Regions from separate parts of the Streptomyces sp. NBC_00316 genome, predicted to be linked through region 1. Evidence: riboswitches for the same ligand, from Rfam matches in the RefSeq annotation. Region 1 holds a riboswitch; the other holds the start of a gene.
The links. Region 1 has a riboswitch for thiamine pyrophosphate ahead of thiO (glycine oxidase ThiO). Riboswitches for the same ligand answer to the same signal wherever they lie in the genome.
Positions count from the first base shown of each region.

Region 2: another riboswitch for thiamine pyrophosphate. It lies ahead of OG878_RS05550 (purine-cytosine permease family protein); the one in region 1 lies ahead of thiO (glycine oxidase ThiO).

Region 1 is NZ_CP108023.1:6,452,804-6,458,191, forward strand. It holds gene pknB (Stk1 family PASTA domain-containing Ser/Thr kinase) at 1-1,051, opposite strand, end outside; gene OG878_RS28680 (thiazole synthase) at 1,162-1,956, opposite strand; gene thiS (sulfur carrier protein ThiS) at 1,959-2,177, opposite strand; gene thiO (glycine oxidase ThiO) at 2,174-3,394, opposite strand; TPP riboswitch at 3,392-3,504, opposite strand; gene OG878_RS28695 (hypothetical protein) at 3,556-3,897, shown strand; gene OG878_RS28700 (NAD(P)/FAD-dependent oxidoreductase) at 3,995-5,182, shown strand; gene OG878_RS28705 (Rv2175c family DNA-binding protein) at 5,287-5,388, shown strand, end outside.
Region 2 is NZ_CP108023.1:1,215,238-1,220,625, forward strand. It holds gene OG878_RS05540 (hypothetical protein) at 55-279, shown strand; gene OG878_RS05545 (SpoIIE family protein phosphatase) at 506-2,944, shown strand; TPP riboswitch at 3,065-3,159, shown strand; gene OG878_RS05550 (purine-cytosine permease family protein) at 3,151-4,557, shown strand; gene thiM (hydroxyethylthiazole kinase) at 4,623-5,388, shown strand, end outside.

The sequences.
Region 1 (5,388 bases):
TGGCGAGCAGTCCGCGCCGCGGCCCGCCGCGCTGCCGCCCGGGACGGGCCGGCCCGGGCGGCAGCAGAGGGGGCATCTCCAGCCGGCTGGTGTGGTGAGCCGTGCCCTGGCCGACCGGGAGCACCCGGGGGATCACGCTCGTACGGTCCTCGGTGCCGTCGTGCGCCTCGGCGAGGGCCTGTGGGGGTACGGCGTCCAGCTGGGCGTCGGTGAGCCCGGCGCGCGCGGTACGCGACTCGGCGAGCAGGGCCACCGCGTCGAACGGACGGACCTCGGGGTCGCGCGCGGTGGCGCTCGCGACCAGCTCGTCCAGCTCTCCCGCGAGTCCCGGGACGACGGCCGACGGGGCCGGCACGTCCTCGTTGAGGTGCTGGTAGATCACCTGGGCGGGGGAGTCGCCGGTGTGCGGCTTGGTGCCCGTCAGCATCTCGTACAGCACGACGCCGCAGGCGTACACATCGGTGCGGGTGTCCGCCGTGCCGTGCTCGATCTGCTCGGGGGCGAGATACGAGACGGTGCCCAGGACGGTCCCGGTGGTGTTCGTGACGGCGCCCACGGCGCGCACCAGACCGAAGTCCGCGACCTTCACCCGGCCGTCGTCCCCTATGAGGACGTTCTCCGGCTTCATGTCGCGGTGCACGAACCCCGCCCGGTGCGCGGCGCCCAGTGCGGCGAGGACCGGCTCCAGGATGTCCAGCGCCGCCCGCGGCTGCAGGGCGCCACGGTCGCGCAGGACGTCGCGCAGCGTGCAGCCCGCGACGTACTCCATCGCCAGGTAGACGTACGCCCCCTGGGCGCCCTGGTCGAAGACCGCGACCACATTGGGGTGCGCCAGCCTGGCCACGGACTTGGCCTCGCGGATGAAACGCTCGACGAACGAGGCGTCGGCCGCGAGCGCCGGGTGCATCACCTTGAGGGCGAGCACCCGGTCCAGACGGGTGTCCAGGGCCCGGTAGACCGTGGCCATCCCGCCCACGGCGATGCGGGCATCGACGCGATAGCGGCCGTCGAGCAGTTGCCCGACAAGCGGGTCCTGAAGGGTCGTATCCACGCAAGCGAGTCTACGAGCCATCGCGGACATGGCCGACGGGCCGGAGCGATCCCGCGGCCGTACTGCAGCCGAGCCGTGACAGGGACATGCACGTGCGTCCCGCACGGGGGTCAGAACGCGGGCCGCTCCGGATCCAGCACCGCCCGCCCCTCCACCGGCGACGACGCCTCGGCGAAGTGGCGCCGGGGGATCCGGCCCGCGCGGTACGCCAGCCGCCCGCCGTCCACCGCATGCCGCATCGCCGCCGCCATCAGCTCGGGCTCCTGCGCCCGGGTCACCGCGGAGGCCAGCATCACGGCCGCGCACCCCAGCTCCATCGCGAGCGCCGCGTCGGAAGCCGTCCCGGCGCCGGCGTCGAGGATCACCGGCACCCGGGCGTGGTCGACGATCAGCTGGAAGTTGTGCGGGTTGCGGATGCCGAGGCCGGAGCCGATGGGGGAGCCGAGCGGCATGATCGCCGCGCACCCCACATCCTCCAGCTTCCGGGCCAGCACCGGGTCGTCGTTGGTGTAGGGAAGGACGGTGAAGCCGTCGTCGACCAGGGTCTCCGCCGCGTCCAGCAGCTCGATCGGGTCGGGCAGCAGGGTCCGCTCGTCGGCTACGACCTCCAGCTTGATCCAGTCGGTGCCCAGCGCCTCGCGGGCCAGCCGCGCGGTCAGCACGGCCTCGCCCGCGGTGAAGCAGCCCGCCGTGTTCGGCAGGACGCGGATCGAGAGCCGTTCCAGCACGGAGAGCACCGAACCCTGCACGGTCGGATCGAGGCGGCGCATCGCGACGGTGGTCAGCTCGGTGCCGGAGGCGGTGAGCGAGCGCTCCAGCACGTCGAGGCTGGGCGCCCCGCCCGTCCCCATGATCAGCCGGGAGGTGAACGCGGTGCCCCCGAGGGTGAAGAGATCGTCGGACATGGTCAGCCTCCCTGGACCGCGGTGAGGACTTCGATCCGGTCGCCGTCGGCGAGCGCGGCGGTGGCCCACCGGCTGCGCGGAACCACGGCCTCGTTGACGGCGGCCGCGATGCCGGAGTGCGCCGTGGTGAGGGTCGAGACGAGGGTTTCCAGCGTGGTGCCCGCGGCGATCGAGCGGGGATCGCCGTTGACGGACACGCAGAGCGCTACGGACTCGGTCATGCGGGCTGCTCCTGACGTGCGGAGGCGGAGGCGGACGGCGCGGCGGGCGACGGTACGGGGGCGGGCGCGAACCGCCCGGGAGCGAAGGGGCGGGCCACGCGGGGCAGCTCGCCGGTGGTCAGCAGCTCGGCCATGGCGTCGCCGGTGACGGGGGTGAGCAGCACCCCGTTGCGGTGGTGGCCGGTGGCGAGATGCAGACCGGGCAGGGCGGTGGGGCCGAGCAGCGGAGCATTGTCGGGGGAGGCGGGGCGCAGGCCGGCCCGGGTCTCGGTGAGCGGCAGTTCGGTGATCCCGGGCACCAGCTCATGGGCGTCGCGAAGCAGCTCGTACACACCGCCCGCCGTGACGGTGGTGTCCCAGCCCATCTCCTCACTGGTGGCGCCGACCACCAGCTCGCCGTTCTCGCGCGGTACGAGATAGACGTGGCTGCCGCGGACCACGGCCCGCACGGTCCGGGTGAGGAACGGTGCGTACGCGGCGGGCACGGTCAGCCGCAGCACCTGCCCCTTCACCGGCCGGACGGGCGGCGTGACCTCGTCCGGCAGCCCCGCCAGCCGCCCGCTGAGGCTGCCCGCGGCGAGCACGACCTGGTCGGCGGTGAGCTCCGTACCGCCTGCCAGCACGGCCCCGGTTGCCCGGTCCCGTTCCACCGTGAGGCGTTCCGCCCGGTCGCGGTGGACGACGACCCCGGCCCGCTCACAGGCCGTCAGCAGGGCGGCGGCCAGCCGGCGGGGGTCGACCTGGTGGTCGCCGTCGACCCGCAGACCGCCGCGTACCCCCGGCGCCAGCATCGGTTCCAGGCGGCGGCACTCACGGCCGGTGAGCCACTGCGACTCCAGCCCCGAACGGAGGTGCAGCGCATGCAGTTCCCGCAGATGGGCGCGGTCGTCGGAGTCCAGGGCGACCGCGAGGGTGCCGCAGGCCCGGAAGCCGATGTCCTGGCCGCTCGCCGCCTCCAGCTCGGCGGCGAAGGCCGGATAGCGTGCGGCGGAGGCGACATTGAGGCCGAGCAGCATCTGCTCGCCGTAGTGGAGTTCGGTGACGGCGGCGAGCATTCCGGCCGCCACCCGGGCGGCCCCGCCACCCGGGTCGGGGTCGGCGACCGTGGTGCGCAGGCCGCGCTGCGCCGCCCGCCAGGCGGTCACCAGACCGATGATCCCGCCCCCGATGACGAGGACGTCGGATCCTGGTGCTGGGGTGTTCCCGGGGGAATGCATGGGCGTCCAGCCCCTCCCTTCGCCGGCATGACCCGGATCAGGTTCGTACGGTCGGAGGCCGCCCAGCCTCCCTCTCAGCCCGGTGCGTCCGGACTCCCGCGAGTGTCTTACGGTGGCCACCCTAGACCCCGTTCCCCACGCCCGGTAAGGGAGCAGTCACCGTGGCCCGTTCGCTCGACGGACTCGTCCTCTCACCCGTCGCCGACCAGGCGCCGGGTCAGGTCGGCACCCGTACCCGCTTCACGTACCACGAGGAGGACGGCCGGATCTGGGCCGAGTACGCGGGCGGCGACGTGGTCCGGGGACATCTCGTCGGCACGCGCTCCGGCGACCGGCTCGACTTCCGGTACGTCCAGTTGAAGCAGGACGGAACGACCTCCTCCGGACACTGCGTCTCCACCGTCGTCGATCTGGCGGACGGCCGGGTGCGGCTGGACGAGCGCTGGGAATGGGAGTCGCAGGAGGGCTGCGGTGCGAGCGTGGTCGAGGAGCTGTCTGTCTGACAAACCGTCAGGTGCATAAGCTGGGCAGGTGAGCGAGCAGCAGACAGAGCAGCCGGGCCGGCGGACAGAGCGCCGCGTCGTCATCGTCGGCGCGGGCATGGCCGGCGTGCAGACCGCGGTCGCCCTGCGGGAACAGGGCTTCACCGGCCCGGTCACCCTCATCGGCGCCGAACCCCACCAGCCGTACGACCGGCCACCGCTGTCCAAGGCCGTACTGCTCGGCAACGCCGAGGGCTCCGCCTTCGACATCGACTTCGAAGCGCTGGACATCGACCTGCAACTGGGCCGCGACGTGACCGGTCTGCGGCCCGGCGCGCACGAACTGGACACCTTGGCCGGACCCGTTCCGTACGACGTCCTGGTCGTCGCCTCCGGCGCCGAGCCGGTGGTACTGCCCGGCTCCGAGGGCGTGCCCGGCGTCCATCTGCTGCGCACCCTCGACGACGCCGCACGGCTGCGGCCGGTACTCGACGAGCAGCACACCGTCGTGGTCGTCGGCGCGGGCTGGATCGGCGCGGAGTTCGCCACCGCGGCGCGCGCCGCGGGCTGCGAGGTCACCGTCGTCGAGGCCGCCGACCGGCCGCTGGCAGGCGTTCTGCCCGCCGAGGTCGCCGCCCCGATGGCCCGCTGGTACGCGCAGAGCGGTGCCGAACTCCTCACGGGCACGCCGGTGGCGCGGATCGAGCACGGCAGCGTGGTCCTCGCCGACGGGCGCACGCTCGCCGCCGGAGCGGTGGTCGTCGGGATCGGTGCCCGGCCCGCCACCGGCTGGCTGGCCGGCTCCGGCATCGCGCTCGGCCCGGACGGGTCGGTGACCGCCGACGACGCGCTGCGCACCTCGCTGCCGGATGTGTACGCGGTCGGCGACTGCGCGTCCTTCCCCTCCGCGCGGTACGGCACACGGCTTCTCGTCCACCACTGGGACAACGCCCTCCAGGGGCCGCGGACCGCCGCCGCCAACATCATCGGCGCCGGCACGGACGGGGCGCAGCCCCTGACGTACGACCCCGTGCCGTACTTCTGGTCCGAGCAGTTCGACCGGTTCGTGCAGTACGCGGGGCATCACGGGGACGCGGACACCCTGCTGTGGCGCGGCGACCCGGCGGACGCGGCCTGGACCGTGTGCTGGCTGCGGGACGGCGCGCTGGTCGCCGTCCTCGCCGTCGGGCGGCCGCGCGACCTGGCCCAGGGGCGCAGACTCATCGAGGCGGGGGCGCGGCTGGATCAGGTGCGGGCGGCCGACCCCGCCGTACCCCTGAAGTCGGCCAGGGCGGACGCCGCGTGACGGCGCTTCCCCAGGGGCTCCGGGGGCCTTGAGGGCGCTGGGGTGACCCCCGTCCGGTCGGGTCCGGGTACCGACTGTCGGTCCGGGATGGCACGCTTGTCCCCGTGACCGAGATTGACGCAAAGATCGATGCTCTCGTCCCCGCCTGGCTCCACCTCCCCGACATCGCGGAAATGCTCGATGTCGAGGTGACGCGCGTACGGCAG
Region 2 (5,388 bases), 5.2 Mb from region 1:
CGGGCGGGTGCGGCACGGCCCCCGTCACCGGCCGACGCCCCGGACATCACCGCATTGCTCGCCTCCCTGATCGCCGCCCTCTTCACCGCCGATCCGTCCTGCCGTCGCATCATGACCGCCCCCGCCGTGGAGGACACCGCGGCTCAGGAGCGGTACGCCGCCGGAGGCTTCCGCCCGGTGGCCGAAGCCGATCTGCACGAAGGAACCGTCGTCCTGATGGTGGTCGAGCCCGTGCAGGTCACCACCATCGCCACGGCTCTGGACGAGATGCCGCACTGACGCGCCACGGCCGCTTCGGATCAGCAGCTGTCCGACGAGGTGCGGCTCCCCCGCACTCAGGCGCCGGCCCGGGAGTCGCCCCCGTGCCGGCCGTCGGTGCATCCTCACCGGTCGCGGCACCCGTTCAGCTCCGTCGGCCGGTCGCTGCCCGGCCCGCGCTCAAGGAGTCGAGCACCGTCCCGGTCCTTATCATGGGCAGCAAGAAGCCTGGGACGAGGTGGTGCCGGTGCGCACGCTCAAGGTCGCCGGGGGCCCGGAAGCAGGGTCGGGAGACCCGCTGCGAGGGGCGTGCACGGCCCTCGCGTACGTGGAGGCCGACGGCACGGTCTCCCTGTGGAGCCGACAGGCGGAAACACTTCTCGGATACCCCGCGGAAGACGTCTGTGGGATGCCGGCGGTGGATCTGCTGACCACCCGGGAGCACCGGGAAGCGGCGGTGGCCGCCCAGGAACGGCATTCGGCCGGGCAGAGCTGGAACGGCGTACTGGGCATGCGGCACCGCGACGGGCACGAGGTGTCGGTGGCGGTGCGCGTACGGCCGCTGCTCAGCAGGGCCGGCCAGGCCGGCTGGTTCGTCCGTGCCGCCGACGCCCGAGAGGTGGAACGGGAGGAGGTCGATCGCGCGATCCTGGAGGCGCTCTTCAGCCAGTCCCCGATTCCGGTGACCGTCATGGACACCGAGCTGCGGTACCTGTGGGTGAACGCGGCGACGGAGCGCGCAACGACCCTGCCCGCCGAGCGGCTCATCGGCCGCCGCATCGGCGATCACTCACCGGAGTCGGCCCCGACGATCGACCAGGCCCTGAGCAGGGTGCGGGACACCGGCGAACCGGTGATCGACTTCCAGGTGCACAGCTGCCTGGCGTCCGATCCGGACTACGAGCACGTGTTTTCCGCCTCCTCGTTCCGGCTGACCGACCCGGCCGGCCGGGTCCTGGGGATGTGCCAGACGTACGTCGACGTCAGCGACGGCTATCAGGCCCAGCAGCGGCTGGCGCTGCTGACCGAGTCCGCCGTGCGCATCGGCACCACGCTGGACGTGATGCGCACGGCGCAGGAACTGGCCGACGCGGCCGTTCCCGGACTCGCGGACTTCGTCACCGTCGACCTGCTCGAGGCAACGGTGCGGGGCGAGGAACCGCTCCCCGGGCCGGTGGCCGCACAGATGCCGGTCCGCCGGTCGGGACTCCGTTCCATACACGAGCACGCCCCGGAGGCCGTGTTCACGGTGGGCGAGACAGTGGCGTTCCACCCGGGCACGCCACAGGTGCGGAGTCTGGCCACCGGGCAGTCGGTTCTGGTGCAGAAACTCGACGCAGACGAGTGGTTCGCCCACGACGCCCAGCGGGCCGGGAAGATCCGCGAGTTCCATTTCCATTCGTACATGGCGGTGCCGCTGCGAGCCCGCGGGATCACGCTGGGTGTCGCCACCCTCGGCCGCCACCAGGATCCTCGGCCGTACGACGAAGGAGACCTGTGCCTCGCCGAGGACTTCTCGTCCCGCGCCGCCGTATGCATCGACAACGCCCGCCGCTACACCCGCGAGCACAACACCGCCCTGGCCTTGCAGCACAGCCTTCTGCCGCGCGATCTGCCCGACTACCCCGCCGTCGAGACCGGCCACCGGTATCTGCCCGCCGCCGCCCACGCCGGAGCGGGCGGGGACTGGTTCGACGTCCTGCCCCTGTCGGGAGCCCGCCTCGCCCTGGTCGTCGGAGACGTCACCGGCCACGGCCTGCACGCGGCGGCCCTCATGGGACGGCTGCGCACCGCTGTCCACACACTCACCGACCTCGACCTCCCTCCCGACGAGGTCCTGACCCAGCTGGACGATCTCGTGATCCGTCTCGCCCAGGAGGATCCCGACTGCGAGGGCGCCACCTGCCTGTACGCCGTCTACGACCCCATCTCCCGCATCTGCACCGCTGCGCGCGCCGGGCATCCCCCACCCGTCCTGTTGCAGGCCGATGGCGCGGTGGAGGTCCTCGACGACATCCCGCCCGGCCCGCCGCTGGGGAAGGGCGGGCTGCCCTTCGAAACCGCTGAACGCCGCGTCGCGGAGGGCTCTGTCCTGGCGCTCTACACGGACGGCCTCATCGAAGCACCGGGCTGGGGCGTCGACGCCGGGCTCGACAGACTGTCCCGCGCCATGACCGGCCCCACCCGACCGCTCGAGGAGCTCTGCGATGCCGTGGTGGCCGCCCTGGTCACGGAGCACCGATCCGATGACGCTGTCCTGCTCCTCGCCCGCACCCGCGTCCTGGGTGCAGACCGGGTCGTCTCCTGGGAGCTTCCGGGCGACCCCGCACAGGTCGCCCACGCCCGCGCCCTCACCACCCGTCAGCTTGCCACCTGGGGCTTGGAGCCGCTCGCCTTCACCACCGAACTGATGGTCAGCGAACTGGTCACCAACGCCATCCGGTACGCGCACGGCCCCATTTCCCTGCGTCTCATCCACGCCGCAGCCCTCATCTGCGAAGTCTCCGACGGCAGCCTCAGCGCCCCGCATCTGCGCCGCGCGCGCTCCAGCGACGAGGGCGGCCGCGGCCTGTTCCTGGTGGCCCAGCTCGCCTCCCGTTGGGGCGCCCGCTACGACCGCGCCGGCAAGACCATATGGGCCGAGCAGCATCTCCCTCCTGCCGGAGCGCCGGATCCGGCGATGTGACGCGCGAACAGAGGCCCCCGTAACGCGGACCGCGCCTCCACACCACGGACCGACCGACCGAGTGGGTGCCCCGCGGCCCTCCGTGCAGGTGTTCCACGGGATCGGGTTAGTCTGTCCGTCGTACCGGACACGGGGTGCCCTATGCGAGGGCTGAGATCACACCCGTCGAACCTGAACCAGTTCGCACTGGCGGAGGGATGTCTTCCATGCCATTGACGCATGTTTCCGGCGGGTCGGCCGCCGACGGCCGGCAGACCGTCTTCGACGGACGGATGCCCGCCGCCCCCGGCGACCTCCGCGTCGAGGCGCACGGCATCGAGCCGGTCCCCGAGAGCAACCGTTACGGCGGTCCCGGGCGCCTGTTCACCGTATGGTTCGCGCCCAATCTGACCATGACCGGCTTGTTCACCGGCACCGTCGGCATCGCCCTCGGCCTGGACTTCGCCACCGCGCTCGCCGCCGTCGTGCTGGGCACCGTGCTCGGCGCGGTGCCCACCGCCTACCTGGGTACCTGGGGAAGCCGGACCGGTGCCGGGCAACTGCCGCTGGCCCGGCTCGCGTTCGGCCGGGCCGTGGCCGTGCCGGGCATCCTGCAGTGGCTGTCCTCGGTCGCCTGGGACGCGCTGATCGGACTGTTCGGCGGGGACGCGCTGGCCCGGTTGTGCGGCTGGCCGTTCTGGCTGGGTGTCCTGGTCATGATGGTGGCCCAGGGTGCCCTCGGCGTTCTCGGCTACGAGGCCATCCACCGGCTGCAGATCGTCATGACCTTCGTGCTCGCCGCCGCGTTCGCCCTGATCGCCTGGCGGCTGCTCGACGGTGTCCACCCAGCCGGCACCGGCACCGCGCACGGCGCCGACCAGGTCGGCGCGTTCGTTCTGACCAGCACCATCGCGCTGAGCCTGGCCCTCTCCTGGGCTCCGTACGCCAGCGACTTCAGCCGCTACCTGCCCCGCACCACCTCGCGCCCGCGCATGTTCTGGTACACGCTGCTCGGTCTCGTGGTGTCCTTCGTGGCGGTCCAGACCCTCGGCCTGTGGGGGGCGTCGGTGCTGACCGACCAGACCGCCGCGGGCGTGGACGAGCTGCTGGGGGGTGGGGTGCTGGGCGCGTTCGGGCTGCTCGCCGTGGCGCTGGCGGCCCTCTGCAGCAACGCCATGAACGATTACAGCGGTTCCCTGGCACTGCAGACCGTCGGAGTGCGTCTGCCGCGCCCGGCGGCCGCCGCGCTCGCCGCCGCGCTCGGCTTTCCTCTGGTGCTGTGGATGCACGCGGCCGACACGACCGCCCGCTTCCAGAACGTGCTGCTGTTCGTCGGTTACTGGATCCCCGGTTTCGTGGCGATCGTCGTCGTCGACTGGCACGCACGGGCCCGGGCGCGGGACGGCGCCGCGATCGACCTGGCTGCCGAGACCGCCCGGCCGCAGTCCGGTTGGCCGCCCTTGCTGGCGTTCGTCGCCGCCTTCGCCGCGGCCGTGCCGTTCATGGACACGACCCTGTACGTGGGACCGGTGGCCGCCGCCCTGCACGGCGCCGACCTCTCGTACTACGTGGCGTTCCTCGTGGCGCTCGCCGTGTACGCGCCGCTGCGGCTGCGCCACCGCCCGCGGGACTGACACGCCCCGGCCGTCGGCCCTCGGCGCCCGAACGACATCCCCTTCTCCCCACGGAGCCACCTCGCATGCCCCCGATACCCCCGCCATTCGCCGATCCCACCGGTTTCGCGCAGCAGTCCCTCGCCCGCGTGCGGTCGACATCCCCCCTGGTGCAGTGCCTGACCAACTCGGTGGTCACCGGGTTCACCGCCAACGTCCTGCTGGCGCTGGGCGCTTCACCCGCCATGGTCGACATTCCGGAAGAAGCCGGCCCGTTCGCGCGGATCGCCTCTGGTGTCCTGGTCAATCTCGGAACCCCGCACGCGGAGCAGCGCTCCGCCATGGTCGAGGCCGCGGGGGCGGCGAGGTCGGCGGATACTCCGTGGGTGCTCGACCCGGTCGCCGTCGGCGCGCTCCCGGTGCGTACCGCGCTCGCACGAGAACTCCTGGAGCTGCGGCCGACGGTGATCAGGGGCAACGCGTCCGAGATCCTCGCGCTCGCGGGTGCGGGCGGCGGCGGCCGTGGCGTGGACTCCTCCGACGGCGTCGAGACCGCCGGGGAATCAGCACGCGAGCTGGCCCGTACGACCGGCTGCGTGGTCGCCGTCTCCGGACCCGTCGACTTCGTCACCGACGGGGTGCGCAGCGCCCGGATCGCCAACGGGGATGCCCTGTTGACCCGGGTGACGGGCGGCGGCTGCGCACTGGGGGCGGCGATAACGGCCTTCGCGGCGGTCGACGAGGACCGGTTCGCCGCGACGGTGGCCGCCGTCACCGTCTACACGGTCGCCGCCGAGCTAGCCGCCAAGGAGGCGTCGGGGCCCGGCAGTTTCGCTGTCGCGTTCCTGGACG